DNA from 2 places in the Mesorhizobium sp. M0800 genome. Region 1 is predicted to be linked to the other one. Evidence: riboswitches for the same ligand, from Rfam matches in the RefSeq annotation. Region 1 holds a riboswitch; the other holds the start of a gene.
What was found. A riboswitch is a leader RNA that binds a small molecule or an ion and turns the genes downstream of it on or off. The one in region 1 is predicted to bind S-adenosylmethionine.
Positions count from the first base shown of each region.

Region 2: another riboswitch for S-adenosylmethionine. It lies ahead of metX (homoserine O-acetyltransferase MetX); the one in region 1 lies ahead of NKI18_RS00475 (O-succinylhomoserine sulfhydrylase).

Region 1 is NZ_JAMYOZ010000001.1:87,821-95,270, reverse strand. Features, by position in the region: gene NKI18_RS00500 (aspartate aminotransferase family protein) at 1-301, shown strand, start outside; gene argF (ornithine carbamoyltransferase) at 316-1,227, shown strand; gene NKI18_RS00490 (Hsp33 family molecular chaperone) at 1,390-2,400, shown strand; gene apaG (Co2+/Mg2+ efflux facilitator ApaG/CorD) at 2,407-2,799, opposite strand; gene NKI18_RS00480 (glycosyltransferase) at 3,027-4,181, shown strand; gene NKI18_RS00475 (O-succinylhomoserine sulfhydrylase) at 4,218-5,408, opposite strand; SAM riboswitch at 5,479-5,556, opposite strand; gene NKI18_RS00470 (2'-deoxycytidine 5'-triphosphate deaminase) at 5,692-6,786, shown strand; gene NKI18_RS00465 (hypothetical protein) at 6,803-7,255, opposite strand; gene araD1 (AraD1 family protein) at 7,283-7,450, opposite strand, start outside.
Region 2 is NZ_JAMYOZ010000016.1:82,177-89,626, forward strand. Features, by position in the region: gene NKI18_RS19395 (SDR family NAD(P)-dependent oxidoreductase) at 1-40, opposite strand, end outside; gene NKI18_RS19400 (DUF1330 domain-containing protein) at 276-596, shown strand; gene metW (methionine biosynthesis protein MetW) at 622-1,236, opposite strand; gene metX (homoserine O-acetyltransferase MetX) at 1,352-2,521, opposite strand; SAM riboswitch at 2,614-2,691, opposite strand; gene hisC (histidinol-phosphate transaminase) at 2,830-3,939, shown strand; gene NKI18_RS19420 (prephenate/arogenate dehydrogenase family protein) at 3,946-4,881, shown strand; gene NKI18_RS19425 (DUF2125 domain-containing protein) at 5,010-6,011, opposite strand; gene NKI18_RS19430 (gamma-glutamylcyclotransferase) at 6,126-6,659, shown strand; gene NKI18_RS19435 (quinone oxidoreductase family protein) at 6,704-7,450, opposite strand, start outside.

The DNA of each region.
Region 1 (7,450 bases):
CCGGCGCAAGGCACTGCTGTTGAAGCAGGGGCTCGCTGGCGTCGCCGACGAATTTCCGGATGTTATCGAAAGCATCAGGGGCACCGGCCTGATGCTCGGGCTTAAATGCGCGATGCCCAACACCAAGGTCACGGTGGCACTGCGTGACCAGCATCTCTTGACGGTTCCGGCCGGCGACAACGTTATCCGCCTGCTACCGCCTCTCACCGTCACCGACGCCGAGATCCACGAAGCGCTCGAGCGCATTCGTGCCGGCGCCAAGAGCCTGGCAGATGCCATCGTCGCTGCCGCTGCGAAGTAATCCTGGAATTCCTGATGTCCCTTCGCCATTTCACCGATCTTTCCGCCGTTTCCGAAGGCGATCTGCGCTTCATGCTCGACGACGCAGCGGTGCGAAAGGCAAGGCTCAAGGCCGGCGAACGCAGCAAGCCGCTCGAAGGCAAGGTGCTGGCGATGATCTTCGACAAGCCGTCGACGCGCACGCGCGTGTCGTTCGACGTCGGTATGCGGCAGTTGGGTGGCGAGACGATCATGCTGACCGGCACCGAGATGCAGCTTGGCCGCTCGGAGACCATTGCCGACACGGCCAAGGTGCTGTCGCGCTATGTCGATGCCATCATGATCCGCACCACCTCGCATGACCGGCTGCTGGAACTGACGGAAAACGCTACGGTCCCCGTCATCAACGGGCTGACCGACGAGACCCATCCCTGCCAGCTGATGGCCGACATCATGACCTTCGAAGAGCACCGCGGTCCGGTGGCCGGTAAAACGATCGCCTGGACCGGCGACGGCAACAACGTGCTGCATTCGCTGCTGGAGGCATCCGCGCGGTTCCATTTCAAGCTGAACGTCGCCGTGCCCGAGGGCAGCGAACCGGCCCAGAAGCATGTCGACTGGTCGAAAGCCAATGGCGGCAAGCTGAAATTCACCCGTTCGCCCGAGGAGGCCGTTCAGGAGGCCGACTGCGTCGTCACCGACTGCTGGGTGTCGATGGGCCAGGAGCACCGTGCCCGCGGCCACAATGTCTTCCTGCCCTATCAGGTCAATGCGGCACTGATGGCGAAAGCCAAGCCGGACGCGCTGTTCATGCACTGTCTACCGGCGCATCGCGGTGAGGAGGTTACCGACGAGGTCATCGACGGACCGCATTCGGTGGTGTTCGATGAGGCCGAGAACCGGCTCCATGCCCAGAAGGCGGTCTTGGCCTGGTGCCTGGGCGCTTGATACGAGCCGCGGTGATCCGGGCCGGCCTGATCTGCGCCGCCTTGATCTGGGCCGCCTTGATCCGGGAGTTGGTGGTGCCTATCTCAGGCGCATCACGCAAATCGAGCGCGTCTCGTCGCATGCGCCCCGGAGGGCGGTATCGCCGCGCCCCGGAGCTTTGTCATGTTGGAAACTCATCAATTGGCTGAACATAAACCCAAGCTCGGCGAATTCGGCTACGCCGGCGACGACCATGTCGTGCCGTTCGAGGTCGGCCCGCTCGACGTGCGCGGTCGCACCGTCCAGCTCGGGCCGATGCTCGATGCTATTCTCAGCCGCCACGACTATCCCGAGCCGGTCGCCCGGCTCCTGGCTGAAGCCTGTGTGTTGACGGTATTGCTCGGAACTTCGCTGAAGTTCGAGGGCAAGTTCATTCTGCAGACCCGCACCGACGGGCCGGTCGACATGCTGGTCGCGGATTTCTCCACGCCGCACGCGCTGCGCGCTTATGCCCGCTTCGATGCCGACCGGCTGCAGGCTTTGACTTCTGCCGGCGAGACGTCACCGCAGACGCTGCTCGGCCGCGGCGTCCTGGCGCTGACCATCGACCAGGGCGCTCACACACAACGCTACCAGGGCATCGTCCAGCTCGACGGCGTCACACTGGAAGATGCCGCACGCACTTATTTCCGCCAGTCGGAGCAGATTCCGACCGACCTCCGGCTTTCGGTTGCCAAGCTTCTGACGCCCGGCGTCGGCGGTGCCCGCGAGCAATGGCGGGCCGGTGGCCTGCTGGCACAATTCCTGCCGCAGTCGGCGGAGCGCATGCGCGTACCCGACCTTCCCGGTGGCGACGGCGATCCGCGTGAGGAAATCCACGACCCGACCGACAATTCCTGGCAGGAGCTGCTGGCGCTGGTTGGTACTATTGAACCGACCGAGCTGATCGATCCGACGATCGGCGCCGAACGGCTGCTTTACCGGCTTTTCCACGAGCATGGCGTCCGCGTGTTCGGCGGGGTGCCGGTCGCCGACCAGTGCTCATGCTCGAGGGAGAAGATCCACGGCATCCTCGAAGGCTTTTCCGCCGAGGAGATCAGGGACAGTACCGAGGATGGCAGCATTCACGTCGCCTGCGAATTCTGCTCGAAGCAATATGACTTCGACCCGGCGGAGTTTGCAGCGGCCGGATGACGGCCGTCAATTGACGGTGCGCCGCATTCCCGGCAAGTCGAGCGAGAAGGCGGGGATGGCGACGTCGAACGTCTCGCCCCGTTTGTTGCGCATGGTGTAGTGCCCGACCATGATGCCGGACGGCGTCGAGAGCGGGCATCCAGACGTATACTGATAGCTGTCGCCGGGGTTGAGTCCGGGTTGTTCGCCGACGACCCCGGGGCCGCGCACTTCCTCGACCTTGCCGGTGCCGTCGGTAATGTGCCAGTAGCGCGACAGAAGCTGCACGAACTCATCCGACTGATTATCGATGGTCACCTGATATCCCCAGACATAGCGGTTTTGCGGCGGGTCGGAGTGATCCTCCAGATAGAACGGCCTGACCTGCACTTCGATGTTGCGGGTGACGGCGCTGTACATAAACTGCTCCAAAGCAATGTAGATGGAACTTTCGACGCTCAGCGCAGTTTGATCAACGATGCGCGTCATCTCCTTGCCCGACTCGAGCGCAGGTGCCGAAAAACAATGTCATTTAAGTGACACATGACAATGATGGTGTGCAGGCTTGTGCCGGGCGACTCAGCGTTCTGTCGAATTGTTGAAAACGGCCGTCATGCGGCCGGCACTTCTGGAGTGACCAGATCTCGATGGAACCGACATTCGCAGCCGCCCTCCTTTCCATAGCCCTCCTTCTTTCAAATCTCGCCAGCATCCTGTTAGCTTCGCTGAAGCTGAAGCGACCAGCCAGGATCGCACCGCCCGCGGCCAACCCGCCGCCAGTATCGATCGTCATCCCGGCGCGCGGCGTCGAGCCGTTTGCCGAAGTGACGCTGGAGCGCGCCTTCTCACTCGACTGGCCGCGCTACGAACTCATCTTCTGCGTTGCCCATGCCGACGACCCGGTGGTCAAGCCGATCACCGCCGCAATGGCGCGCTTTCCAGCTATTCGCGCCCGTCTTCTAGTCGGTGACGACCGCATCAGCGGCAATCCAAAACTCAACAATTGCGTGAAGGGTTGGGAAGCGGCGCATTATAGCTGGGTCATCCTTGCCGATTCCAACGTGCTTATGCCGAGCGACTACGTCCAGCACCTGATGGCGGCGTGGCGGCACGACACCGGCCTCGTCTGCTCGACGCCGATCGGCTCGCGGCCGGACGGCTTCTGGGGGGAGGTCGAATGCGCCTTTCTCAACACGCTGCAGGCACGCTGGCAGTACGCCGGAGAGGCGCTCGGCCTCGGCTTCGCCCAGGGCAAGAGCATGTTGTGGAACAAGCCGATGCTCGATGCCAATGGCGGCATCCGCGCGCTTGCCGCCGAGATCGCCGAAGACGCCGCCGCGACCAAGCTGGTCAACGGGCTCGGACTGCGGGTCAATCTTGTCGCCTCTCCCTTCGAACAGCCGCTCGGCCGGCGCACGCTTGGCGAGATCTGGTCGCGGCAGACGCGCTGGGCGCGGCTGCGCCGCGTCACCTTTGCACTGTTCTTTGCCCCCGAAATCCTGATCGGCGCGGCACCGCCGCTAGTGCTTGCACTGATCGCCGCGGCTGACGCCGGCGTCAGCCTGCCGGCAACCGCCATCGCCGTGCTGGTCGCGGCCTACCTGCCGGAATGCGCCTTGGCCTCGGCCAAGGGATGGCACCTGTCGCCGCGCACCATCCTGGCGATGATGGCGCGAGACCTGATGCTTCCCGCCATTTGGGCGCGCGGATGGCTGAGCGGCGCCGTCGACTGGCGCGGCAATGTGATGACTATCCAGACCAAGGCCGTCGCGGAGCTGGAAGAGACCCCGTCCGGCGCCTGATCGGCACGTCCCCGCTCGCCTCTATTCGGCCAGCCCCTATCCGGCAACTCTCAGTGCCTGCTCGATGTCTTCGAGCAGGTCGTCGGCGTCCTCAAGGCCAACTGACAGCCTGAGCGTTCCCGGTCCGATGCCGAGTTCGGCGCGGGCCTCATCGGTCAAGTTCTTGTGCGTCGTCGTCGCCGGATGGGTGATCAGGCTCTTGGCGTCGCCGAGATTGTTGGAAATCAGCACGACGTCGAGTGCGTTCTGGAAGGCAAAGGCCGCCTGCTTGCCGCCCTTCACATCGAGGCAAATCAGCGTCGAGCCGCCCGACATCTGCTTCTGGACCACGGCCGCTTGCGGGTGGTCGGCGCGGCCGGGATAGATGACGCGGGCGATTTGCGGTCGCTCGGCCAGGAAATCCGCGATGCGGCCGGCACTTTCCGTCTGCTGGCGTACGCGTAGCGGCAGCGTCTCCAGGCCTTTCAGCAGGGTCCAGGCATTGAAGGGCGAGAGGCTTGGGCCGGTGTGGCGGAAATAGTCATGCAGGTTCTCGTCGATCCATTTCTTGTCCGACAGAACGATGCCGCCAAGACAGCGCCCCTGGCCGTCAATATGCTTCGTGGCCGAATAGACGACGATGTGGGCGCCGAGATGCAGGGGTTTCTGCTGCAAGGGCGTAGCGAAGACATTGTCGACGATCAGCCTGGCGCCGATCGAATTGGCAAGTGCCGCGACGGCGGCAATGTCGACTACCTCCAGCGTTGGATTGGTAGGGCTTTCCAGGAAAAACAGTTTGGTGTTGGGCTTGACCGCCTTTTCCCAATTGGCGATGTCGGTGCCGTCGACCAGCGTTGCCTCAATGCCGTATTTCGGCGCCAGCGTCTCGACCACCCAGCGGCAGGAGCCGAACAGCGCGCGCGCCGCGACGATATGGTCGCCCGCCTTGGCGCTGCACAGCAGTGCTGCCGTCACCGCCGCCATGCCGGATGCCGTGGCGCGCGCGTCCTCGGCTCCTTCCAGCGCGCACATGCGTTTCTCAAACATGTCGACCGTCGGATTGGCATAGCGCGAATAGATGAAGCCCGGCTCCTCGCCCTTGAAGCGGGCCTCCGCCGCTTGCGCCGTCTCGTAGACATAGCCTTGGGTGAGATACATCGCCTCGGAGGTCTCGCCGAAGCCGGAACGCAGCGTCCCGGCATGCACGAGTGCGGTCTGAGGCTTCCAGTCGCGCTTCTTGGTCATCATTCCATCCAAACACCAAAATTGGTCCAAACAACAAAAAACCGGTCGCGAAAGTCGCAACCGGTCCATATGGCCTTGCGGCCCGACGGTCCTTTAGCGACTTGTTTAACGTGGCTGCAAGCCGACCGGCCAAATCACCACGGGATAACGAGCTTTAGACCCGCGCCACGCTTGCGTCAATTGCCGGCATGATTAAGAGGGTTGTACCAAGCAGGTGCCAAAGGCGTCCACGGTCGGACCTGCGACAGAACAAGACCTCGCCCGGCGTTCGAACGGAGCCAGACCCTTGCGGCAGACAGGCATTCTTCCCGATCAGGATATTTCCGCGCTGTTCCAGACGGGCGCGCTGAAATCGCCGCGCACGCTCGATGCCGATCAGATCCAGCCGGCCAGCCTTGATCTCAGGCTGGGCGACAAGGCCTGGCGGGTGCGCGCTTCCTTCTTGCCCGGCCCGGACCACAGGGTTGCCGACAAGCTCGGCCGGCTGAAGCTGCACGAGATCAACCTCGCCGAAGGTGCCGTGCTGGAAACCGGCTGCGTCTACATCGTGCCGCTGCTCGAAAGCCTGGCGCTGCCCGCCCATATTTCCGCCTCCGCCAACCCGAAAAGCTCGACCGGACGGCTCGATATCTTCACTCGGGTAATGACCGACCGTGGCCACGAGTTCGACAAGATCGTCACCGGCTATGAAGGCCCGCTCTATCTGGAGGTCAGCCCGCGCACTTTCCCGATTGTCGTGCGCACCGGCTCGCGGCTGTCGCAGATCAGGTTCCGCACCGGCAATGCGCTCTTGTCGGAAAGCGAGCTGCACGAGTTGCACCGCGCCGAGATGCTGGTCGCCACCGAACCACCCAACATCTCAGGCGGCGGCATCGCGCTGTCGATCGACCTCGACGGCGACAAGGATGGGCTTGTCGGCTATCGCGGCAAGCACCACACCGGCCTGGTCGACGTCGACAAGCGCGCCGCGCAGGATGTCGTCGATTTCTGGGAGCCGCTCTACAAGAGCGGTGCCGGCGAGCTGGTGCTCGATCCGGACGAATTCTATATTCTGGTGTCGCGCGAGGCGGTGCATGTGCCGCCGCTCTACGCGGCCGAAATGACGCCCTTCGATCCGCTGGTCGGCGAGTTCCGCGTCCATTATGCCGGTTTCTTCGACCCGGGTTTCGGCCATTCGGCGTCGGGCGGCACCGGCAGCCGGGCGGTGCTCGAGGTGCGTAGCCACGAAGTGCCGTTCATCCTCGATCACGGCCAGATCGTTGGACGGTTGGTCTACGAGCACATGCTGAAACGGCCGCAGGCGCTCTACGGCACAGATCTAGGCTCGAACTATCAGGCGCAGGGCCTGAAACTGTCCAAGCATTTCCGCGCCGCCCGCTGATCTTGTTCGCAGGCCGTCAGCCGCGAAACAGATATTCTTTCGCGGCGCCAAGGCAGCCATGAAACTGACCGACAAAGAGCAGTTCTCGCACTGCCAATCGCTTCTTCCCCCAAAAACCTCTGGTTTGCTTCTCGTCGTCAAGTGAGGCGCTTGAGCTGGACTGCAAGGGGAACAACTGCTTGTCGATACATCCCAGCACATGGGCTCTGGCGGAGTCGAGACCGCAGGCTCTGCCATTGTCGTTCAGTCTGTCGGCGCGGAGTGCGGACGTCATGCGATCCGCGTTGCGCATCAGAAAGCTCACTTGCGATTTCGAATAGCCGGTGGCCAGAAGCCGGTTAGTCATCGACATCCGGGCCTCGCGATAGGATTTTGCGCTGCATTGTCCGGCGCTGTAAGCCGCTGGGGAGAAATAGGCGAGGAACAGGACTAAACTTACGAACACAGTGCCAATCCGCAGGCCGTTCATTTCTCGCCCCTGAATTATGTCACCAGTTTACAACGCCTTCACCGCCACCTTCACCGGCTGCTCGATTTCGAGCGGGTTGCGCAGAGGCAGGCCGAAATCCTGCGCCTCGATTTCGAATACGTCGCCGGCCTCGGTCCTGATGCCGTCGGCGAAGGACAGCGTCGCCGTGCCGAACATGTGCACATGCACGTCGCC
Region 2 (7,450 bases), on a different contig from region 1:
CTCCGACGACGACGACATTCTGATTTTGCAACGATCCCATGGATCACCTCTCGTTCCCGGCCGCCGGACCATCCAGGCGCGCTCATCGATAAGGACAGCGCAGGTGGGTGGAAATCATCGGTGCCAGGCGGAAATATCTTTCAGGTGACGGCAGCCGCGCGTCGGTTTTTGTATTCAGTGTCATTACCTCTGGGGTAATCGACCAGCGCATTACGTCTCGGCAAACTGCTCCCATCAAGCCGGTTGTCCGGCCTTCGACCACAAGGAGATACGCCATGACCGCCTACGCCGTCGCCCATATGCGCCAGGTCACGCCGGGGCCGCAGATCGTCGAGTACCTGCACAAGATCGATGAAACGCTGGAACCGTTTGGCGGCCGCTTCGTGGTGCACGGAGGCGAGGTGGAAGTCGTTGAAAACACCTGGCCGGGCCACCTCGTCATGATCGAATTTCCAGACATGCAGCAGGCGCGCGCATGGTACCGCTCGCGGCCCTATCAGGAGATCTTGCCGCTGCGCACCGAGAATTCTCAGTCCGACGTGGTCCTGGTCGATGGCGTTGCGCATCCGCACAAGGCCACCGACGTTCTCGAATAAGGGGACGATCTGCGACGATTGGCTCTTATCGTTTCAGCAGAAACACCGCCTGCTGGCCGAAAAAATTCCAGAACCACCACGGCATCGAGAAGCCGATCCGCTGGCCATTGGCGTCGAGCGCGGTCGCCTTTTCCACCGTCGCGCCAAGCTCGTCGCACAGATTGACGAAATCGCGAATGGTGCAGAAATGGATGTTGGGGGTGTCATACCAGGAATAGGGCAGGTCCCTGGTCACCGGCATGCGGCCGTTGAAGAGCAACGAAAAGCGCACCCGCCAGTGGCCGAAATTCGGGAATGAGACGATGGCGCGGTTGCCGATCCGGAGCAGTTCGTCGAGCACCAGCTTCGGATTGCGTGTCGCCTGCAAGGTCTGCGACAAGACGACGAAGTCGAAGCCCTTGTCGGGATAGAATTGGAGATCCTTGTCGGCATCGCCCTGGATGACCGACAGGCCACGCGCCACGCATTCGTTGACGCCGCGCTGCGACAGTTCCAGCCCGCGGCCATCGACCTTCTTGGTCGCCTGCAGCAATTCGAGCAGCAGGCCATCGCCGGAACCGACATCCAGCACCCGCGACTGCGGCGGGATGAGATCGGCGACGACTTCGAGGTCGACGCGCTGGGCGCGGTTGACGCTCATGCGTTCGGCTCTTGCCTGGCGCATGATCCTGATCCGAAAAGTCTGCAACTTTTCGGGGTCATGCGCTGATGCCTGGCGCATGGTCCTGATCCGAAAAGCCTGCAACTTTTTGGGGTCATGCGCCGAGCCCTCTTGCCCGGGCGGCCGAGGCGATGAAGCCTTTGATGGCGGCGAACAGTTCGGGCTCGTCGAGCAGAAAGGCGTCGTGGCCGCGGTCGGTCTCGATTTCGACGAACGATACCGAGGCGCCGGCCGCGTTCAGCGCGTGGACGACCGAGCGGCTCTCTTCGGTCGGGAACAGCCAGTCGCTGGTGAACGAAACCAGGCAGAAGCGCGTCTTGGTGCCGGCGAAGGCATCGGCCAGCCGGCCGCCATGGTCGGCGGCGAGATCGAAATAGTCCATCGCCCGGGTCATGTAGAGATAGGAGTTGGCATCGAAGCGATCGACGAAGGTCATGCCCTGATGGCGCAGATAGCTCTCGATCTGGAAGTCGGCATCGAAACCGAAGGTCAGCGCTTCGCGGTCCTGCAGGTTGCGGCCGAACTTGCGGTGCAGCGCTGCTTCCGACAGATAGGTGATGTGGGCGGCCATGCGCGCCACCGCCAGCCCTTTTTCCGGCCGCTTGCCATGCTCGAAATATTTGCCACCGTGCCAGTCCGGGTCGGCCATCACTGCCTGCCTGCCGACCTCGTGGAAGGCGATGTTCTGCGAGGAATGGCGGGCGCCGGTGGCGATCGGCAGCGCCGAGAAGACGCGCTCGGGATAGCTGGAAGCCCATTGCAGCACCTGCATGCCGCCCATCGAGCCGCCCAGCACGCTGAACAGCTGTTCGATGCCGAAATGCTCGATCAGCATCAACTGCGCCCGCACCATGTCGCGGATGGTGATGATCGGCAGGTCGAGCCCGTAGGGCTTGGCGGTGGCGGGGTTTGTCGAGGCGGGGCCGGTGGAGCCGAGACAGCCGCCGATGACGTTTGACGAGATGACGAAGAAACGGTCGGTATCGATGATCTTGCCGGGGCCGATCAGCACTTCCCACCAGCCCGGCTTGCCGGTCACGGGATTGGTGTTGGCGACGTGCTGGTCGCCGGTCAGCGCATGGCAGACGAGGATGGCGTTGGAGCGGGCGTCGTTGAGCGTGCCATAGGTTTGGTAGGCGATCTGGAACGGCGACAGCAGCGTGCCGGCGTCGAGCTTGAGCGGCTTGTCGGCGCCGAAACGCAACACCGGGCTCGACGGCTGGTCGGCCTCGTTGTTGGTTTTTCGCGCGCGCAAAGCGACCATTACATCTCCTTGCCCGGCCTTCAGTTGTCCACCGGTCCGAGCAACAGCCAGTCAGGGCAACAAAAAACCGGCCATGCCTTCGCAAAGCCGGTTACAAGATGCAAACGGCCCTTTAGCAAGTTGTTTAACGTGGCTGCAAGCCGACCGGCCAAATCACCACGGAACTGTTGCTGCTCTTCTAGGACCGACGCATGGCTTCGTCAACGGCAAGTTCTTGATCCCGAATTGCCGCCCCTCGACATTCCGGGCCACGGCTTGTATTTCCGCTGCGGCCTCCGGATGGAGGCACTCTCGACGGATTTCATGAAATGAGCCAGACACCGGATCAGACACGTCCAAGGCCCCGCGCCGGCATCATGGACATCGAAGCCTATGTGCCCGGCAAGAGCGCGGCGCCTGAAGGTGTCGCCAAGGTCCATAAATTGTCGGCGAACGAGAACCCGCTCGGTCCTTCGCCAAAGGCGATAGAGGCCGCGCGCGCGGTCGCCGACAAGCTCGCGGTCTATCCCGACGGCAGCGCCAGGCGCCTGAGGGAAGCGATCGCCGAGGTGCACGGGCTCAACCCGGCGAACATCGTCTGCTCCAACGGCTCCGACGAGATTCTGGGCCTGCTGGCGCAGACCTATCTCGCACCCGGCGACGAAGCCATCATCACCGAACACGGCTTCATGGTCTACAAGATCTACATACAGTCGGCCGGTGCCGTCCCGGTAACGGTCAAGGAGACCGATGAACGCGCCGACATCGATGCGATCCTCGCCGCGGTGACGCCGGCTACCCGGATCATCTTCCTTGCCAATCCAAACAATCCAACCGGCACCTACGTGCCGTTCCAGGAGGTGCGCCGCCTGCATGCCGGCCTGCCGCGAAACGTGCTTCTGGTGCTGGATGCAGCTTACGCCGAATATGTCCGGCGAAACGATTATGAAGCCGGCGTCGAGTTGGTGGGCAGCGCGGAAAACGTGGTCATGACCCGCACTTTCTCCAAATTGGGCCTGGGCGGGGCGCGGATCGGCTGGATGTATGCGCCAATGCACGTCATCGACGCCATCAACCGCGTGCGCGGGCCTTTCAACGTCAATGCGACGGCGATCGAGGCCGGCATCGCGGCGATCCACGACCGCGCCCATATCGAACGCAGCGTCGTGCACAACGAGACCTGGCTAGCCTGGCTGAGCGAGCAACTGAGCGGGCTCGGGCTGCGGGTGACGCCGAGCGTCGGCAATTTCATCCTCATCCACTTTCCCGAGGGCAAAAAGCATTCGGCGGCGGCCGCCGACGACTACCTCGGTGCGCGCGGCTACATATTGCGGCGCGTTTCCGGCTACGGCTTTCCGAACGCGCTGCGCATGAGCATCGGCACCGAAGAGGCCAATCGCGGCGTTGTCGCAGCACTCGCGACATTCCTGAAAAGCTAGAACACCATGACCTCACCGATGTTCGAAAAGATCGCGCTGGTCGGCATCGGCCTGATCGGCTCGTCGCTGGCCCGCGTCATCCGCCGCGAGGGACTCGCCGGCCAAGTCGCGATTTCGACGCGCAGCGACGCGACGCTGGCACGCGCGAGCCAACTCGGCCTTGGCGACACCTATACGAACGATGCGAAAGAGGCGGTTCGCGATGCTGATCTGGTTATCGTTTCGGTGCCGGTCGGCTCTTCAGGCACGGTCGCCGCAGAGATCGCGCCGGCGCTGAAGAAGGGCGCCATCCTCACCGATGTCGGCTCGACCAAGGCGTCGGTGATCGCGCAGATGCAGCCGCACGTGCCTGATGGCGTGCACTTCATCCCCGGCCATCCTTTGGCCGGCACCGAAAAATCGGGACCGGACGCCGGTTTTGCCGAACTGTTCGAGAACCGCTGGTGCATTTTCACGCCGCTGCCCGGCACCGATCCCGCAGCACTGGAAAAGCTCTCGGAATTCTGGCGCCGCTGCGGCTCCAACATCGACACCATGGACCCGCAGCATCACGACATGACGCTGGCCATCGTTTCGCACCTGCCGCATATCATCGCTTACAACATCGTCGGTACCGCCGACGATCTGGAGTCGGTGACCAAGTCCGAGGTCATCAAATACTCGGCTTCCGGCTTTCGCGACTTCACCCGTCTCGCGGCGTCCGACCCGACCATGTGGCGCGACGTCTGCCTGCACAACAAGGACGCCATTCTCGAAATGCTGGCGCGGTTTTCCGAGGATCTGTCCTCGCTGCAGCGGGCGATCCGCTGGGGCGACGGCGAAAAGCTGTTCGACCTGTTCACCCGCACCCGCGCCGTCCGCCGCTCGATTATCGAGGCCGGCCAGGACATCGACGTACCGGATTTCGGCCGCCAGGCGATCGAACATCCGCCGAAGGGATAGGCCGCGGCAGGCCGATCGCAGGCCGGCCCGGCTTAGAGCGGTTCATCGTTTCACAGAAACGCCGAACCGCTCTATCTCTTTGCGCAATTCCGGACGGAAAACCGTTTCACACTTTTCCTGGAATTGCTCTAGTCGAGCGGCTTGATCTTGCCGAGCGGGATGAAGCCAAGCGAGGCCTTGCCTCTGACGATCTTCAGCGGCATCGACGGCTGGTTGCCGAGCAGCGCCAGTCCGGCAAAGCCGGTTTGGATCTGTTTCTTCTGCTCGGGGATGGCGGTGGCGAGGATTGCCGCCACGGCCTTCGGATCATTGAGCCTGATCGTCAGGTCGGCATTTATGAGACCGTCGTCATCGACCGACAGCGGTCCGGAAACGGTGATGCGCGCAGTTCCGGACGACAGATCGAGCTCGTGGATTTCGGCGGCCTGGCCGCGCAGGCTCTTCGGATTTGCCTTGATCAGCGTGACGCCGTTCTTCAGCGTCACGTCGCCGCTGCCGTCGAGCGGCGGCAAGACGCGCCCGTCGATGGCCGCCGCGTCGATTTCGAGATCGGTGAAATTGCCGGCATAGTCGATGTCCGGGCCGTTTGGGCGCAATTGCCCGATGGCAGTTCCGGCGCTGAACAGCGAGACGGGATCGGTGTCGTCTGCCGGATCGGTCTGGCCGGACAGGCCTTCTGCCTGCAGCGAGAGGCGCCTCGGCAGCGGCCAGGACAGCTTTATGCCGGCTTGCAAATCATCCCAGTCGATCCAGAGCGGGGTCATGCCGGGAACCGAGGTCCTGAGCGGCCCCCTGAGCTCGGCGGCAGGCGACAGAAGCCGAGTGATCTGCGTGGCGGCGTTGATCTTGCCTGTTGATGCCGCGACGTTGCGGCTGTCGTCCTCGTAAGCCAGGCTGTCGCAGGAAACGGTGAAGCTGAAGGGATAGCCGCTGACCGCGAGATTGGCGCAGTCGGCCTTGATGCCTTTGTCGTCGAGATCGGCGACCGCCTTTTTGGTTGCGCTCTCGACCAGGTCCGCCAGGTAGAACCAGCCCGCGCTGTAGATGCCGAACAGCACGAGAATGAAAGCGGCAAGCCACAACAGGCGGCGACGTTGGCTGGGCGGCGGGCGCTCGTCACTTGACGTCATGCTGCGGCTTTCGTTAACGCGGGGTGGCACGGGTGGGCTGTCGCTTGCGGCAACAACAGGTAGACGGACTGAAACACCACCGGTGGGTGGTTCGTCACAATCAGGCTTGGCGATATGGGCGATTTTTGGGTTTTTGGCTACGGCTCACTGATCTGGCGACCGGGATTCGCGCATGTCGAGATGCGGCGCGCCCGCCTGCATGGCTACCGCCGTTCGCTCTGCGTCTATTCTTTCGTGCATCGCGGCACGCGCGAACGGCCCGGCCTTGTGCTCGGCCTCGACCGCGGAGGCTCCTGCATCGGGCTGGCGTTCCGGGTTCCAGGCGAGCTGCGCAACGAGGTCATCACCTATCTGCGCGAGCGCGAACTGGTCACCAACGTCTATCTCGAACGTGTGCTCAGCGTTCGCCTCGACAAGGCTGAAACGGATGGGGGCAAGACGGTCGACGCCGTCGCCTATGTCGTGGACCGCAGCCATGAGCAATATGCCGGTGCGCTCGACGCGGCCGAGGCGGCGGCCGTCGTTGGCGGCGCCGTCGGCCAGTCGGGGAGGAATGAGGACTACGTGCTCAGCACGCTGGAGCACCTCGAAGCACTGGGTATCAGCGACCACTGGCTGGAAGAGGTGACAAGACGGATCGCGACGTAGCGTCTTTATCGTTGACCATGATGTTTTCGGCGTCGTGGTCTGGGCTACATCCTGAAAATCTGTTTTCCAAGATCGGCGCGATCCAGGCTGTTTGCCACGGCAAGCTTGAACTCGGTCAGCGGGTGGAGACCGCCGACAGGAACGTGGAAGCCGGGCTGGCCGAAGATGTCGATGATCTCGCGTAGCACAGGCCGGTCGGCTTCGACCGGCGGCGAAAAGAAATAGCGATAGATATTCGCCCTGATCTCGACGCCGCTCAGCAACACATCGAAATTGTGCAGTTCGAAGCGCTCGGCACTCATGCCGCCATTGATCACCATCTGCCCGCCGAGCGCCAGGGTGCGGATCAATTCGCCGCTGACAGGTCCGCCGACATTGTCGATAATCCCGTTCAATCCGGCGCCACCGGTGATATCCATCACCGCTTCCCGGATACTTGCCTTCAAGTCAGAAAGGTCAAGAATGGCGGCGGCGCCAAGCGTCTTCAGATCGAAGCTTTGGTGCGAGCGCCGCACCAGCGCGATGACGTTGATACCGCGTCGTTGGGCGAACTGCATCACCATTGTCGAAATCGACGAATAGCCGGCCGTGACAGCCAGCCACTGGCCAGGCCGCACACGGGAATCCACCAGCAGATCCCACGCGGTAATGGGGTTCACCATCTGCCCGGCGCGTTCGACCGGATAGCCGGCAGGCAACGGGATCAGCCATTCGGCGGGGATGGCCGCGTACTCGGCCCAACTGCCATAATAGCTGAATGCGACAAGCGTGCCCGGTTCCAGCAAAACGTC